Regions from separate parts of the Cellulomonas xiejunii genome, predicted to be linked through region 1. Evidence: riboswitches for the same ligand, from Rfam matches in the RefSeq annotation. Region 1 holds a riboswitch; the other holds the start of a gene.

What was found. A riboswitch is a leader RNA that binds a small molecule or an ion and turns the genes downstream of it on or off. The one in region 1 is predicted to bind S-adenosylmethionine.
Positions count from the first base shown of each region.
Region 2: linked by a shared signal. The riboswitch ahead of NP048_RS17295 (hypothetical protein) and the one ahead of NP048_RS15095 (rhodanese-like domain-containing protein) in region 1 are both predicted to bind S-adenosylmethionine.

Region 1 covers NZ_CP101987.1:3,277,090-3,280,291, forward strand. Annotated here, with positions in the region: gene NP048_RS15085 (aminotransferase class V-fold PLP-dependent enzyme) at 1-503, opposite strand, end outside; SAM riboswitch class IV at 540-653, opposite strand; gene NP048_RS15090 (GNAT family N-acetyltransferase) at 687-1,307, opposite strand; SAM riboswitch class I at 1,408-1,505, shown strand; gene NP048_RS15095 (rhodanese-like domain-containing protein) at 1,510-1,953, shown strand; gene NP048_RS15100 (O-succinylhomoserine sulfhydrylase) at 1,950-3,202, shown strand, end outside.
Region 2 covers NZ_CP101987.1:3,772,373-3,775,574, forward strand. Annotated here, with positions in the region: gene NP048_RS17290 (Rv0909 family putative TA system antitoxin) at 241-423, opposite strand; gene NP048_RS17295 (hypothetical protein) at 647-1,318, opposite strand; SAM riboswitch class IV at 1,337-1,446, opposite strand; gene NP048_RS17300 (DUF6318 family protein) at 1,799-2,395, shown strand; gene NP048_RS17305 (hypothetical protein) at 2,461-3,202, shown strand, end outside.

The DNA of each region.
Region 1 (3,202 bases):
ACCGTCGCGACGCGACCCGTCCCCGCGTGGCCGCCGCCGCTGCGCTGCACCCACGGCAGCAGGTTGGCGTGGTGCTCGACGTCGAGGACGAGCACCGCCCCGCCGGGGGGCACGACGCCCGCGAGCAGGTTGAGCGAGTCGGTGGTGTTGCGCGTGATGATCGCGACGTCGTCCGGACGCGCACCCACGAAGCGCGCGATCGACTCCCGCGACGTCTCGTACAGCGCGGTCGAGACCTGGGACAGGTACCCGGCGCCGCGGTGCACCGACGCGTAGAGCGGGAGCACCTCGGTGATGCGTGCCGTGACGGCCTCGAGCGCCGGGGCGCTCGCCGCGCAGTCGAGGTTGGCGTACGCGCGGCTCGTGCCGTCGACCAGGGGCACGGTCGTCGACGCGCCGACGACGGGCAGCAGCGGCTCACCCGAGGGACGCGCCGCCGGGGCCGAGGTCGCGGTGCCCGAGACCTCGTCGGCACACGAGAGCAGCTCGGTGATGGTGGTCATGGGTACCCCTCCGGGAACGGTCCGGGGACCCGAGGGGTCCCGCGCTTGCCGGCACCGAACGGCGCACGGCCAGGTCGTCACCCGGGGCACCCCACCGCGGAGGAGGGTTGCCGGCCAGCGAGCCGGGGCTTGACGCTGGCGCTCATGACCTGCGTCGAGGATCGACGCGACCGGGCGCGCGTGTCAACGCGGATGCGGGTCCCGTCCAGCATCCGAGACCTCACGTCCGGGAACACGCCGGCCGCCGACGACGGCGCCGGTGCTGCCGCGGGCACCCGACCGGGTCAGGTCGTGCACCATGACGACGCTGCGGTACGTCTTGCCCGGCCACTGCACGGTGTCCGCCTCGACGAAGCCCCACCTCCGGTACAGGTCGCGCAGCGCGACCGCGGGCACTGCGGTGTCGAGACCCACCGAGCGCATGCCGTGCTCGAGCGACCACTCCCGCACGGTCCGCCACAGCAGGGTCGCGAGCCCGCGACGTCGCACGTCCGGGTGCACGGCGAGCTGGTTGAGCCAGACGCGGTCCGGCTCCAGCGCGAGGTCCGTCAGGGCCTTGATCCCCCGGCCCGGAGGGCTCGACGCCGCGACCGTCCCCACGAGGCGCCCTCCCGGCTCGGCCAGCACCCACGACGCGCCGACCCTCAGGCTCCGGCTCGCGGTCGTCACCTCGTCCTGCGACGCGCCCGTGAAGTTCAGCCCCTGCGCCGCGAGCTCGGCGTACGCGTCGTGCAGGAGACGCGTCAGGGCAGGCACGTCGTCCGGTGTCACGGGGCGCAGCAGGAGGTCGTCGGGGGCGTCCATCGCCCACCACCCTGGCACGCCCCCGGGACCACGCGCACGGTCGCGCACCCGATCTGAGACGACCTGCCGGGCGCCGAGGGACGTGGCGTAGCATCTCGCCCGACCATCCAGAGCGGCCGAGAGATCTGGCTCGACGACGCCGCAGCAACCCGCACGGGAGACCGTGGCCGAGGGTGCTACCGCCAGAGACGATGGGAGGACCATGAGCGTGCAGCCGCGCCCCGCCCCCGGTTACGCCGGGGACATCACGCCGACCGAGGCCTGGGACCTGCTCGCCGAGCGCGACGACGCCGTGCTCGTCGACGTGCGCACCGACGCCGAGTGGCGGTACGTGGGCGTCCCGGACCTGCGCGCGCTGGGGCGCCAGGCGGCGCTCGTGGAGTGGGTGTCGTACCCGTCGGGGCAGCCGAACCCGCGGTTCGTCGAGCAGGTCGCGGCCGCGGGCGTCACGCCGGGCGACGGGCGACCCGTCGTCTTCCTGTGCCGGTCCGGCCAGCGGTCCATCGGCGCGGCCCAGGCCGCGACGGCCGCGGGCTACGGGCCGGCGTACAACGTCCTGGACGGCTTCGAGGGCGCGACCGGGCCGGACGGCCACCGCGGCCACACCGGCTGGCGGGCCGACGGCCTGCCGTGGGTCCAGCCGTGAGCACGCCGCCCCCCGGCCCCGGCGACTGGGACGACCACCGCGTCGACCGCTCCACCCTGCGGCCCGACACGCTCGCGGTGCGCGGCGGGCTCGTGCGCAGCGGGTTCGGCGAGATGTCCGAGGCGGTGTTCCTCACGCAGGGGTACAGCTACCCCACCGCCGCCCAGGCCGAGGCCGGCTTCGCCGGGGAGGTCGACCGCTTCCTGTACTCGCGGTACGGCAACCCGACGGTCTCGACGTTCGAGGAGCGGCTGCGCCTGCTCGAGGGCGCGGAGGCCTGCTACGCGACCGCGACGGGCATGTCGGCCGTCTTCACGTCGCTCGCCGCGCTGGTGCGCTCCGGCTCGCGCGTCGTCGCGGCCCGGGCGCTGTTCGGCTCGTCGGTCGTGATCTTCGACGAGATCCTCGCGAAGTGGGGCGTGCGCACCGACTACGTCGACGGGCACGTCCCGGAGCAGTGGGAGCAGGCGCTCGCCACGCCCGCGGACGTCGTCTTCTTCGAGACGCCGTCCAACCCGATGCAGGACCTCGTCGACATCGCGCACGTCAGCCGTCTCGCGCACGCCGCCGGCGCCAAGGTCATCGTCGACAACGTGTTCGCCACTCCCGTGTTCTCCCGCCCGCTCGACCACGGTGCCGACGTCGTCGTGTACTCGGCGACCAAGCACATCGACGGTCAGGGCCGGGTCCTCGGCGGGGCGATCCTCGGGTCGTCGGACTACGTGCGGGGCCCGGTGCAGACCCTGCTGCGCAACACCGGGCCGTCGCTGTCGCCGTTCAACGCCTGGGTGCTGCTCAAGGGCCTGGAGACCCTGAGCCTGCGGGTCCGGCACCAGGCGGCGTCGGCGCTGACGCTCGCGCGGTGGCTGGAGGAGCATCCCGGCGTGGCACGCGTGCGCTACCCGTTCCTGGAGTCGCACCCGCAGCACGCCCTGGCGCGTGCGCAGCAGACCGGTGGCGGCACGGTCGTGACGTTCGACCTCGCCGTCCCGGACGGGGCGACGCCCGAGGTCGCGAAGAAGGCGACGTTCGGCGTGCTCGACACCCTGCGGGTCGTCGACATCTCGAACAACCTGGGCGACGCCAAGTCGATCGTCACGCACCCCGCGACGACGACGCACCGTCGGCTCGGCGCCGCCGGGCGTGCCGCCGTCGGCATCGGTGAGGCGACCGTGCGACTGTCGGTCGGCCTCGAGGACGTCGCCGACCTGCGCGACGACCTCGAGCGCGCCCTGGCGACGCTGGGCGC
Region 2 (3,202 bases), 500 kb from region 1:
GTCCCGTCGCCTCGCCCACAGCGCGGCGACGGGACTTCGCCGGTCCCGCGCCTCCCACGGCGACTGAGTCTGCGCCTCGCCGTGGACCGGGTCCGACCTCCTCAGTCGTCCTCCCGCCGACGCCGGACAGCCCCCGTCCCCGTCGGCTCCGTCTCCGTCGCGCCCGCGCCCGTCACGTCCTTGCTCAGCCGCTCCCCGCCCGTCCGGGCCGGGCACCGCGCCCGGCCCGGACGGAGGTCGTCACTGGTCGCCGATCTTCTTGTCCGCCGCCGACTGCGCCTTGTCGAGCTGCTCGTCGTGCTTGCCGCCCGTGGCGGACGACGCCGCGTCGGACCCCTTCTCCAGGGCCGCGTCGCTCCCCTGCTCGCCCTTCTCGCCCTGCGCCGCGTCGGACGCCTTGCCCTTGAGGTCGTCGATGCCCATGCGTGTCCCCCTCGTCGATCACTACGGAAGGTCTGCCCGGCGCACGGGGCGACGAGCGGGCCGCACCGGGCGGCCCCGGCGCCGTTCCATCCTGCGTCGACCCCTGGACACCCGCACCCGCACCGCGGGATCGGGGCGGCACTGCGCCCGCCGAGGGCCCGACCCGATCGGCACATCGCGTCGCTGTGACCAGCGGGAAGTCACGCTCCCGAGTCGGCGGCCGTCAGCAGTCGCCCGCTGGGGGCAGAGCGATCTCGTAACCGAGTCCCTGCAGGGCTCGGACGTGATCGATCCCGTCGTCGTGGCTGCCCGGCAGGTCCCAGGGCGACACGAGCCGGCCCGTCGCGTCGGCCTCGTAGATCACCGTGATTCCTCGACCGTCGCGCTGGTAGGCCAGGACGAGCACCCAGTCGATCGGGGCGTTCGCGAGCCGGCCCAGCTGGTAGGGCGGATCGAGGTGGTAGAGCGTGGCCGTGTGCGGGGGGACGAGGTCAGCGCCCTCGGCGTCCGCCCGCGGCTGCAGCATGGCGACGAGCCACGCCACCTGCGTGCCCGGCCGACGCGTCGTCACTCGCGCGCAGGGGGTCCAGTGCTCGCGGGACGTGACGGCGACGTACCGTCCGCCGACGCGCACGACCCCGAAGTCGTACACCCACACCGTCGGGTCGGCGGTACGGAGGTGCTGCACGAATGGCTTGAAATCGTGCAGCCACCAGCTCGCCCGCTCACCCGAGGGACCGACGAGCTCGATGCGATGCGGACCGACCCGCGTCAGCCGCCACGGGGTGCCGTCAGCCCGGACGGCGCGGGCGACGAGGTCGGGCTGGACGACGTGACCGGGAGCGTCGGAGATGCACGCGAGGTGGGTGGGGTCGTCGAGGTGCAGATCAAGCACGGGGTACTCCGTCAGGTCGAGCAGCTTCCCGTACCGGCGGCACGGGCGGATCTTCCTCCGGGGGCACCGTGCGCTCTGCGCGGTTGCCAGTCGGCCAGCCGGAGGGCTTGAGGCCGAGCTTCGTGATCGGGAGACACCCTAGGACCCGCGGCTGACATGGGGGTGGTCGGCGTCATCGGCGTGGCGCGGGAGACCGACCGCTCTGGCTGCTGGCACGTGCGCGCTTGGCTGGCTCCTTCCTGGTGGGCGGGCGTCAGGAGAACCTCGTCACCGACCGACACCAGAGCCCGACGCCCTGAGGCACGGGGCCTCAGTCGACGCACGACACGTCGCGCCACGGCATCGCGCCCCTCCGTCCGGTCCGTCAGCGGCCGTCCTCACCACGCGACGGGACCGGCCGATCGCGACGCCGCGGCGAAGTTGTCCCCAGATGCGGGACGACCTCACCGCCGAACCGCTTCGAACCAGTACCTTCCGGACATGCAGATGCGTGCACAGGTCGCCGTCGTGGTCGTTGCCATTGCGTTGGCGACCTCCGGCTGCGCCACTGATGCCGACCCCACGGACGACGCCACGTCGCAGCCGCCTGTGACGGCGACGGCGACGCCCACCCTGTCGCCGACGCCCTCACCAACGGTGGACGTCACCGTCCCACCAGTACGACCCGAGGCGATGGCGACACCGAGCGCCGACGGCGCCGCGGCTGCCGCGAGCTACTTCATCTCGCTGTACCCATACATCAACGCGACTGGTGACCTAGCGGAGTGGAACGCGCTGTCATCGCCCGAGTGCAGCTTCTGCTCAGGAATCACGGCGAACGTGACTGATCTGCATAGTCGTGGACACCGAAACGTTGGGGGCGCGGAGATCCTCGCTGCGTCAGGCACCGAGGTGGATGCCGGACGGTGGTACTCCGCACGCCTTCACGTGCGGATTGATGCGTCCGTGGACCTGGACGCCGAAGGGCGAGTCCTCGAGGACCACCCTCTAGAGGACCGTGAGATCGACATTGTCATGACCTGGTCCGATGGGTGGACGATCGACGAGGTCGGCCCGGCCGCGGCACCGGCGTCATGATCAAGAGCCATGTTCGGAGCATCACTTGCCGGACGGCGATTCTCCTCATCGCGACCACTCCATTCGTGACAGTCCTTGCCATTCCGGCTGCGGCCGAAGGAGAGCCGCGGTTCGGCAGCGAGCTCTCGGAGGATGTCGTACGCGTCGCGGTCGATCGCTCCGAGCAGCTCGCTCGCGAGAACCGGGTGATCCCGCCCGAGCTGCAGCTCTTCCGCTACGAACGCGCCCCGCAGTGCCGTGAGGTCGCCGGGATCTGGACCAAGGGCTCGGCGGACGGCACCTGCCCCGAGCTCGCCGACCTCGCCGGAGCGATCCAGCAGTGCGAAGACGGCGACACCATGGTCCTGCCGATGTGGCGCCAGGCCCGCACCACACCCGCGGCGGCTTGGGGACCCTGGCAGCAGATCGACGCCGGCGGCTGCGGAGTCGACCTGCTGCCCGTCCTGACCGAGGCCGACTTCCGCCTGCTGCCGATCCCCGCCCCGACCCTCACCCTGCAACCGGACCGCGGCTGGGTCCTGATCAACATCGAGACCATCGCCTCCACCGACCCCACACCGGTCACCCTGCGCACCGAGCTGCTCGGCTACGGCATCACCGTCGAAGCCACCCCCACCCGCTGGACCTACGACTTCGGCGACGGCCACACCCTGACCACCCGCTCCCCCGGACACCCCTACCCCGACCACGACGTCTTCCACGAGTACGAGAACCCCGGCACCACCACCATCACCCTGCAAGCCGAATGGACCGGCCGCTACCAGATCGACGGCAACCCCACCTGGCGCGACATCACCGGCACCGCCA